DNA from 2 places in the Comamonas sp. Z3 genome. Region 2 is predicted to be linked to the other one. Evidence: riboswitches for the same ligand, from Rfam matches in the RefSeq annotation. Region 2 holds a riboswitch; the other holds the start of a gene.

Region 1 (4,685 bases), on a different contig from region 2:
CACGCACACCGTAGACTTCGGCAATGGCCTGCGCGGTCAGCACCTGGGCCGGCGTGCCCTGCGCCACCAGTTCTCCTGCCTTGAGCAGGTACAGACGGTCGCAGTAGTGGGCGGCCAGTGGCAGCTCGTGCAGCGCGGCCAGCGTGGTCAGGCCCAGGCTGCGGATCAGGTTCATCAGCTCGAACTGGTGGCGTACGTCCAGGTGGTTGGTAGGCTCGTCCAGCACCAGCAGCCTGGTCTGCTGGGCCAGTGCCCTGGCCATGAGCACGCGCTGCTTTTCGCCCCCTGACAGGGTGGAGAACATGCGCTGCGCCAGCGACTGGGCACGGACCTGGGCCAGGGACTGGGCGACGATGCGGAAGTCCTGCTCGCTATCCCGGGCGAAAGAGCTCTGGTGCGGCATGCGACCCATGAGCACCACATCGCAGACGCGCAGATCAAACTCGCTGGCGTTTTCCTGGGTCAGCACCGCCATGGAGCGGGCATTGTCGCGAGCGCTGCGCAGCCAGACGTCCTGTCCGTCTATGCAGACCGCACCGCTGGCAGGCCTGAGTATGCGGTAGATCATGCGCAGCAGGGTGGACTTGCCGCTGCCGTTGGGGCCGAGCAGGCCGACCAGTTCGCCATGCCTGATATGCAGGCTGATGTCCTTGACTATGGAGGCGGCCGCCGTCTGCCAATGCAGGCGGCTGGCCTCCAGCAGGCAGGAAGAGCTGGATGCGGAACTCACGGATTGCCCTTTTCCCGCACGCTCTTGCGGCACAGCATCCATACAAAGAAGGGGCCGCCCAGCAGCGAGGTGATGACCCCGACAGGTACTTCGGCGGGGGCAAAGCTGATGCGAGAGAACACGTCGACCCAGATCAGGAAGATGGCACCTGTGAGAGCGGCTACAGGCAGCACGCGCCGGTGCTCGGAGCCGACCAGCATGCGGGCGACATGGGGCACGATGAGACCGACAAAGCCGATCGGACCCGTCAGCGCCACCAGCACGCCTGTCACCATCGACACCAGAACGAATAGCCAGCGCCTGGTGCGGGTGGTGTCCACTCCCAGCGTGGCGGCGGTCTCTTCGCCTGCCAGCAATGCATTGAGTGAGCGGGCCTGTGTCAGCAGCAGGGCCACGCCAGCCGCCAGCAAGGCAGCCGGCAGGCCCAGCTCCTGCCAGCGGGTTCCGGCCAGGCTGCCCAGGGTCCAGGTGAGCACGGAGTTGGCCAGCTCGCGCTGATCGGCCGTCAGCACAATCAGGCTGGTGACGCCGCCCAGGCAGTAGGCAATGGCCACGCCGCCCAGAATGAGTCGCGATGCCTGCAATCGTCCATTGGCATGGGCCAGGAAGTACACGGCCACACAGGCCAGCAGCGCGCCGCTGAAAGCGCCCAGCGGCAAGGCCAGCTCGCCGGCAAATGCCAGTGCGCCGAAGGCCAGCACGCTTACGGCCCCGACCGACGCACCGGATGAAACGCCCAGCAGATAAGGGTCGGCCAGCGGGTTGCGCACCATGGCCTGCATGGCCACGCCCACCAGCGCAAGGCCTGCGCCGGTCAGGGCTGCCAGCAATACGCGCGGCAGGCGCACGCGCCAGACAATCTGGTACTGGGCGCTGCTCCAGCTGCCTGAAGGCCAGTCCAGGCCCAGGCGCTGACCCAGCTCATAAGCCGTGATCTGCCAGGCTTGCCCGGGGGCGATCCGTACCGGCCCCAAGGTGATGGCCAGAGTCAGAGACAGCAGCAGCACTGCCGTCAACATGGCCAGCCATAGCTTCAGCTGATGGCGTTGCTGGACGAACATCTGTGTCAACGGCTGGGTCATGGCTGCAGCCGGGCGGGGCCCCAGGTGGGCATGGCGCCAGCGGGCCCAAAGCGCGAGGCGAAAGCCTGTGCAAGGTGTCTCATTGTCATTAGCCAGGGCAGACGGTTTGCGTGCCGGTGACGAGATCGGGCGGAGGGCGGGCCTCGCAGCCTGTTGCCGTCACGCTGCTCCCCGCAGACGCTCGTTGCACATGCCGACTGCCGGAACTGGGTCCGGGTGGTCAGCGCTCAACAGGCCGGTATCCGGGCTGGCAGATTGCGCGAGGCATGTCACTTCGCCTTCCCGGCGTTGCCGCGCACCTCGTCGAAGAGGCCACGTAGAACACCAGTGACAGACTCCTGCAAGCGCAAAAGCCATGAAGTGGTTTGATCTGCTTACCGTTGCGGGGGCAGCCAAGGCTTTGAACCTTGTTCCCGTTTAACCCGATGAAGCACCGGGCACCTGTCGCATGGAGAAAAAGCCTGCTGCACGGGCGTGCCGAGACTTGTTTCAACGAAAAATTATATAGCAGCGCATCCAGATATGGTCTGGTAGTTCAGGGCGATTCCTTTGGGGCAGCGAGGCACGGCACAAGGTAGGCGCCGCGTTCAGCGAGGCGCTGGTGCAAGTTCAGGCACTGTGGCGACGCCGCTCGTGATCGATATCCGATACCCAAACAGGCTGCAGCCGCCTGCAATGTCGCCGGCGGCTGTTTTTGAGTGGCCGCAGTCAAAACTGAGCTGATATTTATGCACAAAATAGAGGCTGAGAAAGCCCCCGATTCTGAGGACATCATGAGCATCTGGTCTATCGACGCACAGACCGTCACCCACAGCATTCAGCTCGCTGTTGCGCCGGTTTTTTTTCTGACTGCCGTGGCCGGCATGATTGGCTCCGTAGCGGGGCGGCTGGCCCGCATCATTGATCGCGCCCGCAAGCTGGAGGAAAGCCTGCGCACGCTGGACGATCACGATCTGATCGCCCGCCACCTCAAGGAGCTGCATTTTCTGCGCGAGCGCGGGCGGCTGGCCAACGTCTCCATCGCGCTGCTGACGCTGTGCGGCATGTGCATAGGGCTGACCATCGTGCTGCTGTTCGTGGGCCAGGCCTACGGCGTCAGCGGCCACGGCTATGCCGTGTTCAGCTTCCTGCTGGGGGTGCTGGCCTTTGTGCTGGCGCTGTGCTGCTTCCTCTGGGAGACCATCATGGCGACACGCATTCTGGACTTTCATATGCTCACCCAGGCCAGGGCGGCCGCGCGCCATGTGGAGTCCGAGCATCGCCCCTGATTGCACCGCGAGACATGTTTTTCCTGCCTCTGATCCTGGTGCCCATCGTCTTCCTGATGGCACTCGCTCGCCTCTATCAGATTCCCGTGCAGCTGCGTTCAGGCCGGTTGCGGCTGGTCGAGCGTGGCAGGCCGGGCTTGCGCCTGACTACCTTGCTGGCCTATGCCGGACTGCTGACGGGCAGCGGGGCATTGCTTGCGGCCTTGGTGCATGCAGGCTTTTTCGCGGCCGACCGGTGGTCGGCCTATCTGAACCTGGCGCCTTATCTGGCGCTTTATCCCTTGCTGTATCTGGCGGCTGCATGGGTGTTCTATTACGGCCTGAAAAAGACTGCTGCTGCCTGAGCTAGTCCTGCATGGGCTCCAGCCAGGCGGCCGCGGCATGGATGATGCAGTCGGTCAGTCGCCGCAGGCTGGCCTGGGCATTGCGGGTATGGGCCCAGTACATGGGGATGTGGAGATCCCTGCCAGGGAGCAGTTCCATCAGATCGCCACTGGCCAGCTGTGGGGTGATCAGCTGGGCCGGGTGCATGCCCCAGCCCATGCCCAGTTCCACGGCACGGGTGTAGCCCTGGTTGGAAGGCAGAAAGTGACGCGCATTGTTGCGCCGTCCGTCCAGCCCCAGACCATGGAGCCATTGGTCCTGCAGGCTGTCCTTGCGGCCGTAGTACATCATGGGCGCCTTGGCCAGCATCTGGGCCAGCTCCTGGTCCGACTCGGCCTGGGCCAGGTGACGCTGCACAAACTCCGGGCTGGCCACGGCGATATAGCGCATGCGACCCAGCGGCCAGGTGTTGCAGCCAGCTATCGCCGAGCCCGTGGCCGTGACGGCGGCCATGACTTCGCCTTCCTTGATGCGTTTGGCCGTGTGGTCCTGGTCGTCGATGCTGATGTCCAGCAACTCGTTGCCGTCCTGCGTGAAAGCCGCCATGGCATCCATGAACCAGGTCGACAGGGAGTCGGCATTGACTGCCAGCTTCAGCGTGGGCAGGGCGGTCTGGCCTTCGGGGACCAGCTCGGGGTTCTTGCGGCGCAGATCGTTTTCCAGCAGCGCCACCTGCTCCACATGCAGGCACAGGCGCCGGCCGGCCTCCGTGCCGCTGCAAGGCGTGCCGCGCAACACCAGCACCTGGCCCACGCGCTCTTCCAGCAACTTGATGCGCTGGGAGATGGCGGAGGGGGTGACATGCAGCTTGCGCGCCGCACGCTCGAAGCTTCCCTCACGCAATACCGCGGCAAGCGCTTCCAGTCCTGCGTAGTCAAACATTAGAAATTCTTCATTGTATTGAGTAAATGTAATTTTACTTAATTGCCGGGCAGAGCAAGAATCCGGGCCGGTTTGGAGGAGTCAACGGCTCATGGACATGACAACTAATTTTTATTCCGCCTGGATGGCAGGCTTCACGGTGTGCGCATCGCTCATTGTTTCCATCGGTGCCCAGAACCTGTATGTGCTGCGTCAGGCAGTGCAGGGCGAACATGTGAAGGCCTGCGTGGCTCTGTGTGTGCTCAGCGACGCTTTGCTGGTTGCGCTGGGTGTGGCCGGCATGGCCCAGATGCTGACCAGCTATCCGGCATTGGCCCAGTATCTGACGCTGGGCGGAGC
Region 2 (4,685 bases):
AGCCGATACCGAGCGTCAACATCAGGAACAACAGCGAGGGCGGATACTTGGTGACGTTGAACCAGGACATCAGTGTCTGCAGCGCATTCGTACCGGCCAGCCAGGGCGCATCACCATAGACATTGAGCGTGCGCAGCATCGCAAAGCCCAGCAGGGAGGCAATGCCTGCCATCAGCAGACAACGGCTGCGCTGCGCCGAATCACAGGCTTTGCCAAACCACGGACCGATGCCGTAGCCCAGAGCAATCACGCCGATCCAGGGCAGCAGAGGATAGGACGTGCGCAGTTGCACTCCAGCCAGCTCCAGCCAGCCACGGTCATGTAGGATCGCCCAGGGCATATGCATCACGTGGCCCGCAGGAAAATGCAGACCATCGAGCAGGTTGTGCCCCGCAATCAGCACCAGCCCCAGCAGCAGCAATGCCTTGCGTGGCAGCCATACCAGCACCGACAGGGCCAGCATGGAGAGACCGATCGCCCAGATCACCTGCAGAAAGATCTTGGCGGGAGGAAATTGGAAGGTCCAGGCAAAGTTGACGACCGTCACCTCCAGCAGCACCAAGAACAGGCCGCGCCGCCACAAAAAGCCGGATGCGGTGCGCGCCTGAGCAGCCCCGGCATGCCGGCTGGCATACAGATACGCCCCCAGGCCCGTCAAAAACACGAATACCGGCGCACACAAATGGGCCAGCATGCGCGGGAAAAACAGGCCGGGCGGAGTGTCAGCCACGACCATGGGGTCGGGAACCTGCAGATGCAGATAAAAGGTTTCACGGACATGGTCGAGCAACATGAACAGCATGACCAGACCACGCAGCGCATCGATCGATTGCAGACGGCCAGCACTTGCTGATGGAGAAGACAGAGAGGACAAGTTGTTGGCTTTATTGATATCGAATTATCAATATCATAACAATTCATACCCGGTGTCTGGCGCAGACATGCTCGATTTCACCTCCGCTTCCAATGCGCAGGTCGAGGACCCGGTCGACAGCCCGAGCCTTGGACAGCTCTCCCAAGCTTCACATGAGACGCTGCATATGAACGGTCTGCCATAGCGGGTCTTCTTCGCGCTCGATCACCGCAAAGCCCTGTCTTTGCCAGAACTCAAGAGCTCCCTGCAGGAATGGATGGGTGTGCAGATAAAGCACTTGCACCTGCTGGGCCAGAGCATGGTGCATCAGCACATCCAGCATCGCCTGCCCCACGCCTGAGCGCCGGAATTGCGGCGCGACAAACAGGCGCACGACCTCGACCACCTTCTGCGGTCCGAAATCCAGTTGCGCAAATCTGCCGTCATAGTCCCGGCAGGCAATCGTGGCCTGCACGCTTTGGTCAGCATCGAGAGCCGCCAGCATGCAGCCGCTGCCCGACAGATAGGTCTCTTCGAAATGGCGAAGATCCTCGGGAATTTCCAGTGAAGCGATGCGCCCTCCGAACATGGAAACACGTGCGCTTTGCAGAAAGCTGTGAACCTGATGCAATTCACGAACGCGCTGGATGGAAATGTCTTGCAAGCGGGGCATGGAGAGGCAATCCGAGCTCATTCGTCGTCTTGGCTTGGGACTGTTGCTACAAAATCAGCTACATTACCGCAACTTTGGTTTCACAAGAACATGCGTGCGCTGCGGCGAATGCATGAGGGAATCCAGTGGTCAGGCACCTTCGGGGCCGGCCCGTGAAATGGAACTGCCCCCGCAACTGTAGGCAATGAGCCAGCCATCACACAGCCACTGAACATCTGTTTGGGAAGGCGATGAGCCAGCGATGATTTGCCAGTCAGGAGACCTGCCAGAGCACCAACAATTCATTGCCGGCGGGGTGTCCGGGAAGTGAGCATTTCATCGCTCCGCTAACGTGCTGCCACTCAAGGCAAAGTTCAGGCGCGTGTCCTGCTATGTCTTCCAAGGTGCTTTTCGCCGCTTCTGGAAAGATATTCCGATGCTGCTTCGAAGCCTTGCCAGCACTGCCCTGCTCGCTACCGCATTTTCCGCTCATGCAACCGACTTTCCTGTGCAACTGCAAAACTGCGGCTACACCCTCACTCTCGACAAGGCGCCCACCTCGGTGGTCACCATAGGTCAGGCAGGCACTGAAATGCTTTATGCCCTCGGCCTGGGCGACAAGGTTGTCGGAACAGCGCTCTGGTTCAACCCGGTACAGCCCCGCTTCAAGGCTGTCAACGACAAGGTGCCACGCCTGTCCGACAACATTCCCAGCTTCGAGTCGGTCCTCGGCAAGCGCCCCGCCTTGGTGGTTTCGCAGTTTGAATGGATGGTGGGCAAGGATGGCGTGGTGGGCACGCGCGAGCAATTCCATGATCTGCGCATCGCCACCTATGCCATGCCTGCCGACTGCGAAGGCAAGAACAATCTTGTGGGATCGGACGGCACGCGTACTGCCAGCTACGACGTGAAAGCCCTGTACAAAGGCATTCGCCAGCTGGCCCAGGCTTTTGATGTCGAGGCCCGCGGCGAAAGCCTGGTCAAAGCGCTGAGCGATCGCCAGACCCAGGCCGTGGCCAAGGTCAAATCCTCCGGGCTCCAGAACCTGTCTGCCGCACTGTGGTTCTCCAGCGCAGACCTGGCCGCCGACCCCTATATGGCCGGCAAGAACGGCGTGGCCGGCTACATGATGCAAGCTCTGGGCTTGCGCAACGTCATCACATCCGCAGAGGAGTGGCCGACCGTGGGCTGGGAGACGATTGCCAGGGCCAATCCCTCGATTTTGATCGTTGCCCGCATGGACCGTCGCCGCTTCCCCGCAGACGACTACCAGAAAAAGCTGGACTTCCTCAAGAAGGATCCCGTCACCCAGCACATGGATGCCGTCAAGAACGGCCGCATCGTGATCGTCGACGCCGATGCCCTGCAGGGATCCATCCGCCAGGTGGACGGCATGGAGCAGATTGCCAATGCGGTGCTGACGATCGAAGGCCTCTCCAAATAAGCCAGGCATCAACGAAGTCCGCATGCCGGCGCACCTTGCCCCGGCCGCTGAGCCATGAATACCTACACGCCGAGCCTTTCCAGACCGCATCTACCGGCCGGCCGGTTGCTGCGCGCCGCCCTGCTCGGGGCCGCAGCAGCGGCCTTGCTGCTGCTGGCCGTCGTGTCCGGCATAGCGATTGGCGAGACCGATATCTCCGCCCGCATCGTATACGAGGTGCTCGCAAATCAAATGCTGGGCACCAGCTACGTCATAGACCCCATCAATGCGGGCATTGTCTGGAATTACCGCCTGAGCAGAGCCCTGGTCGCAGCCAGCTGCGGGGCCGGGCTGGCCGTCTGCGGCGTTGTTCTGCAGTCCCTGCTGCGCAATGCCTTGGCCGAGCCCTACCTGCTGGGCATTTCAGCAGGCGCTTCCACGGGGGCCGTGCTGGTTTCGGTCGCCGGCCTGGGTGCGGGCTTGGTATCGATGAGCACCGGGGCTTTCCTCGGAGCGGTTTGCGCATTTGCCCTGGTGGCCTTGCTGGCCCATGCCGCTGGCAATGGCGGCCTGCGTAACGGCGGGCAAATCGTGCTGGCCGGCATTGCCGGCTCGCAGCTGTTCAATGCGCTGACCTCGTTAATCATCACCAAGTCCGGCAGTGCCGAGCAGGCGCGCGGCATCATGTTCTGGCTGCTCGGCAACCTGAGCGGCGTGCGCTGGCCCGATACGGTTTTGACGGCATCGGTGACTATGGCAGGAGTGCTGGTGTGTCTGATGCATGCCCGCTCTCTGGACGCGTTCACCTTCGGCAGCGAATCGGCCGCCGCGCTGGGAGTGCCCGTGCGCCGCGTGCAGCTGACCCTGCTGCTGGCAGCTGCCTTGATGACAGCCGTCATGGTTTCCGTGGTCGGAGCGATTGGCTTCGTGGGCTTGGTGATTCCTCATGCGGCCCGTCTGCTGGTTGGCGTGCGCCATGGGCGCCTGATCCCGGCCAGCGCCTTGATCGGAGCCATCTTCCTGATTGCCGCCGATGTGGTTTCACGCACCCTGATCAACGGACAGGTTCTGCCCATTGGCGTCATCACCGCCCTGGTCGGCGCGCCGGTGTTTGCCGGCATTTTGCTCAGAGGCCGAAGAGGTCATGCATGACGCCTGACCCCCTCGCCAAGCCGGACATTGTCGCGCTTGAAGCATGCGATATCAGCTGGAAGGCGCGTGGCACAGCCATTGTCCAGCAGGTCTGCCTGCAAGTGCAGCCGGGTGAAATGCTGGGACTCATAGGGCCGAACGGCTCGGGTAAATCCAGCCTGCTGCGACTGCTATCCGGTGTGCTCAAGCCCAGCTCGGGCGAGGTGCTGCTGGGGGGACAGGCACTGCGGCGCCTGCCAAGGCGTGCCGTGGCGCGCCGGCTGGCCTTGGTGGCGCAGGACGCCGACACCCTCGATGCCATCACCGTGGCCGAGGCCGTGGAGCTCGGGCGAACGCCCTGGCTGTCCGCGTTGGCTCCTTTGTCGACCTCCGACCAGAACATCGTCAAAGATGCGCTGCGCGATGTCGGCCTGCTATCCAAGGCAGGCAGCCGCTGGAACACCTTGTCGGGCGGCGAGCGCCAGAGAGCACATATTGCACGGGCTCTGGCGCAACAGCCCCAGTTGATGCTGCTCGACGAACCCTGCAACCACCTCGATATCCACCAACAACTTTCGCTGATGCAGCTGATCCGGAAGCTTCCCATCACCAAGGTGATCGCGCTG

What was found. A riboswitch is a leader RNA that binds a small molecule or an ion and turns the genes downstream of it on or off. The one in region 2 is predicted to bind cobalamin.
Region 1: it holds a riboswitch for cobalamin, as region 2 does, so the genes downstream of both, FSY59_RS04350 (iron ABC transporter permease) here and FSY59_RS26835 (ABC transporter substrate-binding protein) in region 2, are expected to answer to the same signal.

What each region holds. Positions count from the first base shown of each region.
Region 1 covers NZ_VOQU01000001.1:926,915-931,599, forward strand. The annotation lists gene FSY59_RS04345 (ABC transporter ATP-binding protein) at 1-730, opposite strand, end outside; gene FSY59_RS04350 (iron ABC transporter permease) at 727-1,791, opposite strand; cobalamin riboswitch at 2,028-2,272, opposite strand; gene FSY59_RS04355 (DUF2721 domain-containing protein) at 2,586-3,080, shown strand; gene FSY59_RS04360 (hypothetical protein) at 3,095-3,424, shown strand; gene FSY59_RS04365 (HTH-type transcriptional regulator ArgP) at 3,426-4,346, opposite strand; gene FSY59_RS04370 (LysE/ArgO family amino acid transporter) at 4,438-4,685, shown strand, end outside.
Region 2 covers NZ_VOQU01000013.1:13,395-18,079, reverse strand. The annotation lists gene FSY59_RS26845 (DUF1624 domain-containing protein) at 1-874, opposite strand, end outside; gene FSY59_RS26840 (GNAT family N-acetyltransferase) at 1,023-1,526, opposite strand; cobalamin riboswitch at 1,585-1,811, shown strand; gene FSY59_RS26835 (ABC transporter substrate-binding protein) at 2,014-2,949, shown strand; gene FSY59_RS26830 (iron ABC transporter permease) at 3,004-4,080, shown strand; gene FSY59_RS26825 (ABC transporter ATP-binding protein) at 4,077-4,685, shown strand, end outside.